Regions from separate parts of the Psychrobacillus sp. FSL H8-0483 genome, predicted to be linked through region 1. Evidence: riboswitches for the same ligand, from Rfam matches in the RefSeq annotation. Region 1 holds a riboswitch; each other region holds the start of a gene.
What was found. Region 1 has a riboswitch for thiamine pyrophosphate ahead of tenA (thiaminase II). Riboswitches for the same ligand answer to the same signal wherever they lie in the genome.

Region 1 (3,283 bases):
AAATTGATGCGCCAGTGTTACCTGTAAAAGGGATGGAGAAACCATGGGAATATCGCAACAAATCACAGATTCCGTTCAGCCTAGAAGATGGACAAGTTCTTGCTGGCTTCTATCAAACGAAATCACATCGCATTGCAGATACAAATACATGTTTAATTCAAACAGATGAAGCAGATCGTTTACTACGTGCGGTGAAAGAAAAAGCATTAGAGCTCGATTTGATTCCTTATAATGAAGAAACGAGAAAAGGTCAGCTTCGTCATCTTGTCGTACGGAAAGGTCGCGCAACAGGGGAAGTAATGGTTGTGCTGGTTACCAAACATCCGAAGTTATCGAAAAAAGATGCCATCATTGACCTTATACGAGAAGTAGAGCCAAATGTTGTTTCTATTATCCAAAACGTAAATACGCGCAATACAAATGTTATTTTCGGAGATGACACGAATGTCCTATGGGGCAAGGCAGTAATTGAAGATCTAATTGGAGATATTCGATTTGAAATATCTGCTCGTTCGTTCTATCAAGTGAACCCTGAACAAACAGAAGTACTATATAAACAAGCACTCGATTATGCACAGCTTTCTGGAGAAGAAACGGTAATCGACGCTTACTGCGGTATTGGAACGATTTCTTTATTCCTTGCGCAAAAAGCAAAACAAGTGCTTGGTGTGGAAATCGTTCCACAAGCGATTGAAGATGCGAAACGCAATGCCGAATTGAATGGCTTCAACAACACATTCTTCGAGGCAGGTCCTGCAGAAGAAGTCATTCCAAAATGGTATAAAGAAGGCAAGACAGCGGATGTACTAGTAGTAGATCCACCAAGAAAAGGTTGTGACGAAGCACTACTTCAAACAATCTTGGAACAAAAACCGAAGCGCGTTGTATACGTTTCCTGTAACCCAGCAACACTTGCGAGAGATCTACGCATCTTAGAAGATGGTGGCTACAAAACGCAAGAAGTTCAGCCGGTTGATATGTTCCCACAGACGACTCATGTTGAGTGTGTCTCGCAACTCATTTTAAAAGAAGACAACTAACGAATCGTTAGTTGTCTTTATCTTTATATAAAGTTTTATGCCACTTCTAAGGGATTGACGAAGGTATAGTGTATATGGATTTTACCTTCTTGTGTACAAGTAATCCGCTCAACTAATGGATGAAGAATTTGCGGTGTCAGCTTATCTAATGAAAGAATATCTTTTAACTTTTTGCCGATAGAAAGTGCAAAATAGCCATCTATCCGAAAAAATTTCAAATAGATGGCTATTTTTCGTGCGTACCGAAAAGGTGTGATTTTTTTTATTTTGGGTTTACACTGAAATTTAAATATCTTTCAATATTTATCTTGTTTGCCCTGGTGCTTTAAGCTAAACTTAGTGTAATTAAATGAATTTGCAGGGGGACACGTTTGTGTTGAGAAGGTTAAACCTGACCCTTAGAACCTGACCGTTAATACGGACGTAGGGAGCAAAGTACACTATCATCAATATGTACTTATTCGGCTCCGCGTATTTTTTACGTGGGGCCTTTCTTTTGCAAATACTTTAATTGCGGGGGGACACATTGTGTTGAGAAGGTTAAAACCTGACCCTTAGAACCTGACAGTTAACACTGGCGTAGGGAGCAATCATGGGTGTAGTCTACACTTTTTGGGCGTCTCTACTAGAGGCGCCTTTTTTGCGCTTACGTCCACCAATTAAGGAGGACAAAGAATGGAGTTTTGTGAAAAAGTTAGACAGGAAACGCAATTTTATTGGGAGGCTAGTTTTAACCATCCGTTTGTGCAAGGTATTGCAGATGGCAGTTTACCACTCGAAAAGTTCAAGTTTTATATGCTACAGGATGCGTATTATTTAAAGCATTACACAAAAGTCTTAACTTTAGCAGCAGCAAAGGCAACAAATGACGAGGACATTCAATACTTTTTAAACACGGCGAGATTTATACATGAAGCAGAGCTTGAACTTCACCGTACAACTTTTCAAGATTTAGGTGTAACAACTGTAGAAATCGAAAATTTTGAGGTGGCACCAGCTGCTTATAATTATGTGAGTCATATGTACAATGCTGTACATAATGGCGATGTAGCAGAAGCATTTGCTGCCATGTTACCTTGCCCGTGGCTCTATCAAGAAATTGGCCAAAAGCTTAAGTATGCTCGTCCCAATGTACCGCTGTATGAACAATGGATTGCATTATATGCATCTGACGAAATGCTTCAATCGATCGAAAAGCAAAAGTCGATGTTAAATCGTTTTGCGAAGGAACAGCCAATGAAACAAAAGGTTTTAAAGGCACATTTTGAAAAAAGTTGTTATTACGAGTGGATGTTTTGGGAAATGCCATGGACGATGCAAACTTGGACACAAGGGGTGTATATGAATGAGCCTACAAAAAATTAATCTACAAAAACCTTTAGTGCATTGTATAACCAACTATGTCGTGGCCAATTTTACAGCAAATGGCTTACTTACAATAGGAGCTTCTCCTGTGATGGCCGATGCAGTTGAAGAAGCAGCGGAAATGGCATCAAAATCGAATGCGCTTTTACTAAATATCGGCACATTAAATGAACAGACAATAAAATCAATGATTCTAGCAGGGATCAGTGCGAATGCGAAGAACATTCCTATAGTTTTTGATCCCGTTGGTGCAGGAGCAACAAATTTTCGTTTACAAACAACAATGGATTTATTACAACATCTTAAAATTAATTTAATTCGTTGTAATGTTGGAGAACTCGCTGCTATAGCAGGTATTTCTTGGCTAGCGAAAGGCGTCGATAGTGGCGTTGGTGAACTTGATGTAGCTGAAACGGCTATGCGTGTTGCAAACAAATATAACTGTCTTGTGATTGTGACAGGTGAGCAAGATGTGATTACAGATGGGAACAGATTAGAATGGATCGTTGGTGGTCATGAAAAGGTAACGAAAATAACAGGAAGTGGCTGTCTATTAAGTGCCTTTTGTGCAGCAGAACTCGCAAGCTGTGAAAATGCATTCGAAGATCTTGCGAGTCTACTTCGCGATTATAAGCAAGCTAGTTTAAATGCATATTCAACGATTGGGACATTCCATACAAATTTTCTAAACCAACTTGAATATTTAGCTGAGGGACATCAATGATTACATTAACGATAGCAGGTTCAGATAGTGGAGGCGGAGCAGGCATTCAGGCGGATATTAAAACGTTTCAAGAGCTTGGTGTATTTGGCACAAGTGTCATCACTGCTTTAACAGCCCAAAATACGTTAGGTGTACATGGCATTTTTCCAACAAC
Region 2 (3,283 bases), 860 kb from region 1:
TTCTAGTGTAAAAGCTAGCTCTTCTTCTACCGTCTGCATGCAAAACTGTGCATCGGGATCCTGAAACACAGTCGCTACCCTGTGATTTATTTCTCCAGGAACGAACGACAAACTATCCTGTCCAAACAATTTTACGGAACCAGACAAAACACCATCGCAGTTATCAGGATACAAGCGATTACACAAATAAAGTAACGTCGTTTTTCCGCAACCACTAGGTCCAGTGATGACCACACGTTCACCACGCTGAATAGAAAAGGAGAAATCCTCCAATATCCATTTCTCCTCATCTGGATAACGAAAACTTACCTGTTCAAAATGGATGACATCATGCACGAACATCACCTTTTTTAGGACGTGAAATTGCATAGCCTCTTAGCGACCCAGTCGCAAGCAATCCGTCGGCAATCCCTTTTCCGCCAACACCTGCAAGTAAAGCTCCACTCAAAATTCGAATACCTAACATGAGCGCGACATAACCAGTACTATACACCGTAAATCCACCTAACAAGTACCCGTAGACAAAGCTAAATAACGATGATCCAACACCAGCTAGCATCAATACCCACAGATCAAAGCGTTTATAACGAGTTGCAGCAAATACGGCCTCGGCACCTAAACCTTGGATAACTCCTGAAAGTATTAACCTCGGACCAACTGCATTTCCAAGCAACACTTCAATAGCCGCTGCAATCGTTTCTGAAATCACCGCCGCACCAGGCTTGCGAATAATATACATACAAATAATCGATACGATAAACCAGATGCCGAAAATCCATTCATACGCAATTGGCCCAATAAAACCTGCCCAAATATTCCCGACATGTAAGAATAGTAGATACACGATTCCAAACACGGCTGCAAATAAAGACATGAGTACAATCTCTTTTAACTTCCAAGATTTCAACATATTAAAGACCTCCGTGCGAAGGACTATTTATACTCATCGAAACCGTCATCACTAAATGCTTATGTTCTTCTGAGCGGGCATGCGTAAATGTCTCTTCATAAAATGCAAACACGTCATGAATATCGCCGTGAATACCACTTGCATAGTGCATGGAATCATTGAAAACACCACGCTCCTTCGCACGATCTACTTCTCGGTAAATAATGTCCATATAATTTTGATTATTCATCGGATAAAGTGCAAATTGGGAAGACACGTATTGCTTTGTCATATCTTTATTCGCTACTTCATCTCCTTTGTCTAAATATACATCTCCGGCTGTATCACCAGGACAACCCGCAGAAAATGTACCAGATAACGCAATGTGCACGCCAGTCTTGGCAGCGTGCAACGTGATTGCCTTTGCCACATTAAACACATGTACTTGCTTCCCTCGAATTACTGTGGATACGTCATCTGTATGCATCCATACATTCGTCGTATCCGTATCTTGAAGTGCTCCTTTAATGACGGAAATAAAATCATTGGTCATCGGATGTAACGAAAAACGAAATCCGACGATTGGGCTTAAACCACATTGCATCATAAAACCTCCTAAATTTTTTCATAAAAAAAGACCACATCCGTGAAGATGCAGCCACTTATCCAATATAAAAAAATTCGGAAAGTCACTGCACTTCCTCACGCAGGTATTATCCTGATCGAGTAATAAGGGATCGGAGCTAAAAAGCTCTCATCACAGCCAAAGTGGGCACCCCTAGTGCAGAAAACGGTATGTAGTTTTTTTAATGTGCCCCCAGTATACCCTACGAAATTAGCATTGTAAATGCAGTTGCAAAATTTCATACTTTCGTCCATGCTTAAGCTATCAGAATATTTGGAGGTTACAAATTTGAAAAAAATATTAATTACGCGCAAATTACCAGATGAAGTTGTGAACCCATTAAGGGAAAAATTTGAAGTAAAGATGTGGCATAGTGATGATGTGCAAATGACTTATGAGGAGTTAAAGTTAGAAGCAAAAGATGCTCATGCAATTTGGACTATGCTTTCTGATAAATTGGATCGAGCACTTATTGAAAGTTTGCCAAATTTAAAATTGATTAGTAATTTAGGGGTTGGATACAATAATATCGATGTTGACGCAGCAAAAGAGCATGGAATTATCGTAACAAATACTCCAGGAGTTTTAACAGAAACTACTGCAGATTTAACATTTTCTTTACTTCTAGCTACTGCTCGTCGTGTAATGGAGGCAGAACGTGATCTTCGTGCAGGTAAGTGGAAGTCACGGTCACCAATGCAGTATACAGGGATGGATGTTTTTGGTGCAACCCTTGGTATCATTGGAATGGGGAGAATCGGAGAAGCCGTTGCAAGGCGTGCAAAAGGTTTTGATATGAATGTTCTTTACCATAATCGAACAAGAAAAATGGAATCCGAAGAAAAGTACGGTTTTACGTATGCAGAATTAGATACATTGCTGAAGGAATCAGATTTCATCGTTCTGTTAACGCCATTAACACCTGAAACGAAGGGATTAATTGCAGAACGTGAACTAGAATTGATGAAAGAAACCGCTGCAATCATTAATGTTGCGCGTGGTGGAGTCATTGACGAACAAGCCCTATACGAAGCATTAACGACAAATAAAATCTGGGCTGCTGGTCTAGATGTATTCGAAGTGGAACCAGTTCCTTTAGACCACCCATTACTCACATTACCGAATGTTACTGTGCTACCGCATATCGGAAGTGCAACCATCCGTACGAGAATTGCTATGATGCAAATGAATGCTGACGATATTGAAGCAGTTTTGGAGAATAAAGAGCCAGAGAATAGAGTAGTATAAAAAATACCAGATCAGAGCTATTTCCATTTCTCTGATCTGGTATTTCGTTGTTCTTATATTATTTAGTCACTAAGGATACATCACTTGCTGTAGCCCAATCGTTCATTGGAACCACAATATATGTTGCACCGGGCTTTAATGTATTGTCTTTAACATCAAAGATACCAACTGCACCTTTACGAGAAGAGAAGCGATATTGTGCTTGAATCTTGCTTCCATCTTCAGCTTGTAATTCTACGCTTCGACCTGCAAGTAATTCCATACCAGGATCTTTATCTAATGTTAATTGGAATGATTTATCATCAATTGCTTCTGCTGATTTGACTGTCAACGGAGCAATCTCTTTCGTTTCGAAGGTTGGATTTTTAATTGTTGCCCAATCAGATGACACAGTATATGTTGTACCAGGTGTTAAAGTTTGTCCTTCTGATAAACGGAATTTTGGTGCTTGTCTACCATCTGCTGCTTGGGTAAAGGGTACATAATTCGCTGTAATTTCTTCTCCATTATCTGCTGTAATT
Region 3 (3,283 bases), 1.1 Mb from region 1:
TTTGTGAGATGATTAGTAACGGATAAATCGATTCCCGAATGAAAGGGAACAAGTGCAATAAAATAGCCGTAAGTAAACCGATTAGTAAACCTAGTGCAAATCCGAGTAAGGATAGTTTGATGGTTGATAATAAATGTGGGTAAAAATTGGACCAACCATCGAAACCTTCATAAAATATTTTTGTCGGAGAGGGTAAGAGCCAACTAGGAATTCTAAATTTAATCACAATCGTTTCCCATACAATGAATAAAAGGAGGAGAACCAGTAATGGTCTCCACCCTTTCGATACGATTTTCATCATTATCTATATTTCTCCGTAAGTTGATCCATTAAGATGCCTGATGGCTGGTACAATACTTTTATTTGGGAGATAACGTTACTGCTTCCCATCTCAATCATGCGATCGTTCATTTTCGTGATAACCTGAAGTAATTGCTGTAAATCGCCTTCCATTGTTGTTTCGAGAGGATGTACCTCAAATTTTACCCCGGACTCTTGTATCACTCGGATTGCTTCATCAACATACGGAATAACACTTTCTCCATTTTTTGTTTTTGGTATGATTTGAATACTGATCAGTGAATTTGTCATATTATAACCCCTTATTGTGGTAAAAATTCATTTGTAAATGCTTTTTGGGCATCAAGCTTTTTCTCAAGCAGCCCATTGTCAAACATCCACGAAGCATAATTTTCCCATACTATTTGTTTTTGCTCGCCCCATCTTGGTGCATCATCTTGATATTTAGAGGCTAGCCATTCTTGACTTTTTTTAACAAGCTTTGGATCCAATTCAGGCACTTCTTTAATTAAAATGTCGGCAGCATCGGATGGATTTTTAATAGCAAATTCATACCCCTTGGATACAGCTTTTACAAAAGCTTTTACTGTATCTGGGTTTTCTTTAATCATATTTTCATTAGTTGCGAGAACTGGCGTGTAATAATCAAGTTTATCAGAGTAGTCTGTTAAGTAGACCATATTGAGTTTTTCTCCACGCATCTCTGCCTCTACACCAGTCCAACCATAATAAATCCATGCGAAATCGATGTCTCGTTTCACAGCTGTAAAGAAATCAGTATCTCCCATATTAACAAACGAGACTTTATTTACATCAGCATTTTCTTTTTGCATCAAGGAAGAAATAACCGATTTTTCAACTGGTGATCCCCAGCCTCCATATGTTTTACCTACAAAGTCTTTTGGTGTAACAATGTTCTTCGCAGCTGGTGAGGCAAAACCAGATGTATTATGTTGAATGATGGCTGCTATGGAAACAAGAGGAACATCTTGTATACGTGCCTGTGTGATTGATTCTTGATAGCTTATGCCAAACTCAGATTTGCCTGAAGCCACAAGCTGATCTGCTCCAGCATCACCTGGCATAATGATGTCCACATCTAATCCTTCGTCTTCAAAATAGCCTTTTTCTTTTGCCACATATAAACCGGTATGATTCGTGTTTGGTGTCCAATCAAGTACGACAGATACCTTTTTAAGAGAGTGTGTGTCTTTCTTTTTCGTTTCCGTTTCCGATGCTGATTTCGGATTGCTACAACCTGCAAGTATTAATAATGAACATAATACGATTAACCACTTTTTCATTTCTAATCCTCCTGTTTACATAATAAAAAGCACCCTAGAGGAGAACCTAGGGCGCATATAAGCAAACAAAGTTAATTGTTCAAGAATATGTTCCCTCCGCTGGTATCAACCAGATCAGGTTCTAAGAGTCAACATCTTATGGATGTAATCTCAACCGGCAACACCGGTCCCCCTACAATTCTAACTATTAAATTATATTCCAAACTCATTATAACAGAATCCTTTATTTTGACTAGTGAAAAATATGGAAATTTGGTGGAGAGGGGTGAAAAGAAGAAATGATTATTTTTGAAGGGAAGGCACGGGCAAATAAATATAGATTGAATTGAAATTTGATAATTTAGCTACTTGAATGAAATGGCAACTCCAGAAAGGTTATACTGGGCCGAGGATAAAAGTGGAAGGGAAGGAACGGAGGACTCCTGGCTGGGAAAAAGTAATGATCAAAAAAGATAGAGCAAGGCATTTAAATGAGCCTCACTCTATCTTTCTAAATGAAAATCATTAGATTACTGCACTAATTAGTTGGAAGTAAGGAGTATACGTTCGTATCATACGGAACATTATTTTGATACATATAGTTTCTAAGAACCCCTTCTTTTTCAAATCCTAATTTTTCTAACAACACATTGGATGCTTTATTTTCAGTAAAAACAACAGCTCCTATTCGAGTTAAATTTAGCTCATTAAATCCGTACGATATAACTTTTTTAACTGCTTCAGTGGCATACCCATTTCCCCATTGTTCAGGGAAAATTGCATAAGCTATTTCCGCTCTCTTATGTTCAGAAGACCAATTATGGAACCCAATCGTACCAATAATTCCTTCTGTTCCTTTTATCTCAATTCCCCATTTAATCCCTTGTTTTTCCTTATAGTTATTTGAAAAATTCCTAACAATATTTTTAACTTGTTCTATATTTGTTAATGGATTTTGCCCATAGAAACGTAATACATCTTCATTTGAAAAACAATTCAATATCCCTTGTGCATCGTCTTCTATTAGTTCTCTTAAGGTTAACCTTTCAGTTTCTAACACAGGAAACATTCTCCCACTCCTTTTTATACAAACATATAAATGTTTACACATTATTACAACATTCTTGCAAGAATTATTTTTAGGATCAATACCAAAGTCTGTACCTGGTTAAGAACAGCAGCATAGGTTTCCTCTTTATAGTGGCCACTGAAAAAGTACATAGATAAAGCGACCATTCTATAGTCAAATAGTTCATTCATTTCTTTTACGATTACATTATAACAATTAAAATTCCAAGAGGGCGACGGACAAACATTCGCACATAAGATTACCGAAAAAGGAGGAGCTTGAAGTGAAGCAGTCACATCAAGCTCCTCTAAAAATTCCACGGTAAGTAAGGCCAGTGTTTGGTCCAAAGTCCGCTGGAATTGGCTTATGGCATATTGCACTTAAAGGGCAGCTTATGCTACTTTCCTCATTCTCTTTATTAAAAATATTTTATTGTTGTAGGACTAATTATTATGCATTATTATTAAGGTGATAGGAAAAAAGGGGTGTTTTTGTAGTGAAAAGGTCAAAAAGTATTGCATGGAAGTTATCAGGGTTAATTATTGGGCTATTTTTCATTTTATTTCTTGCTTACACCGTAACAACAAGTGTGATTTTGTATAATAAAAGTATAGAAGATTCGGAGACTTCT

Region 2: linked by a shared signal. The riboswitch ahead of MHB48_RS01160 (YkoF family thiamine/hydroxymethylpyrimidine-binding protein) and the one ahead of tenA (thiaminase II) in region 1 are both predicted to bind thiamine pyrophosphate.
Region 3: linked by a shared signal. The riboswitch ahead of MHB48_RS11205 (ABC transporter substrate-binding protein) and the one ahead of tenA (thiaminase II) in region 1 are both predicted to bind thiamine pyrophosphate.

Annotation. Positions count from the first base shown of each region.
Region 1 covers NZ_CP152052.1:3,496,933-3,500,215, reverse strand. Annotated here, with positions in the region: gene rlmD (23S rRNA (uracil(1939)-C(5))-methyltransferase RlmD) at 1-1,040, shown strand, start outside; TPP riboswitch at 1,390-1,487, shown strand; TPP riboswitch at 1,546-1,643, shown strand; gene tenA (thiaminase II) at 1,716-2,405, shown strand; gene thiM (hydroxyethylthiazole kinase) at 2,386-3,129, shown strand; gene thiD (bifunctional hydroxymethylpyrimidine kinase/phosphomethylpyrimidine kinase) at 3,126-3,283, shown strand, end outside.
Region 2 covers NZ_CP152052.1:224,114-227,396, forward strand. Annotated here, with positions in the region: gene MHB48_RS01150 (ABC transporter ATP-binding protein) at 1-369, opposite strand, end outside; gene MHB48_RS01155 (ECF transporter S component) at 329-910, opposite strand; gene MHB48_RS01160 (YkoF family thiamine/hydroxymethylpyrimidine-binding protein) at 912-1,493, opposite strand; TPP riboswitch at 1,572-1,679, opposite strand; gene MHB48_RS01165 (D-glycerate dehydrogenase) at 1,803-2,762, shown strand; gene MHB48_RS01170 (hypothetical protein) at 2,821-3,283, opposite strand, start outside.
Region 3 covers NZ_CP152052.1:2,365,294-2,368,576, reverse strand. Annotated here, with positions in the region: gene MHB48_RS11215 (ABC transporter permease) at 1-301, opposite strand, end outside; gene MHB48_RS11210 (thiamine-binding protein) at 301-591, opposite strand; gene MHB48_RS11205 (ABC transporter substrate-binding protein) at 603-1,604, opposite strand; TPP riboswitch at 1,679-1,788, opposite strand; gene MHB48_RS11200 (GNAT family protein) at 2,122-2,652, opposite strand; gene MHB48_RS11195 (methyl-accepting chemotaxis protein) at 3,149-3,283, shown strand, end outside.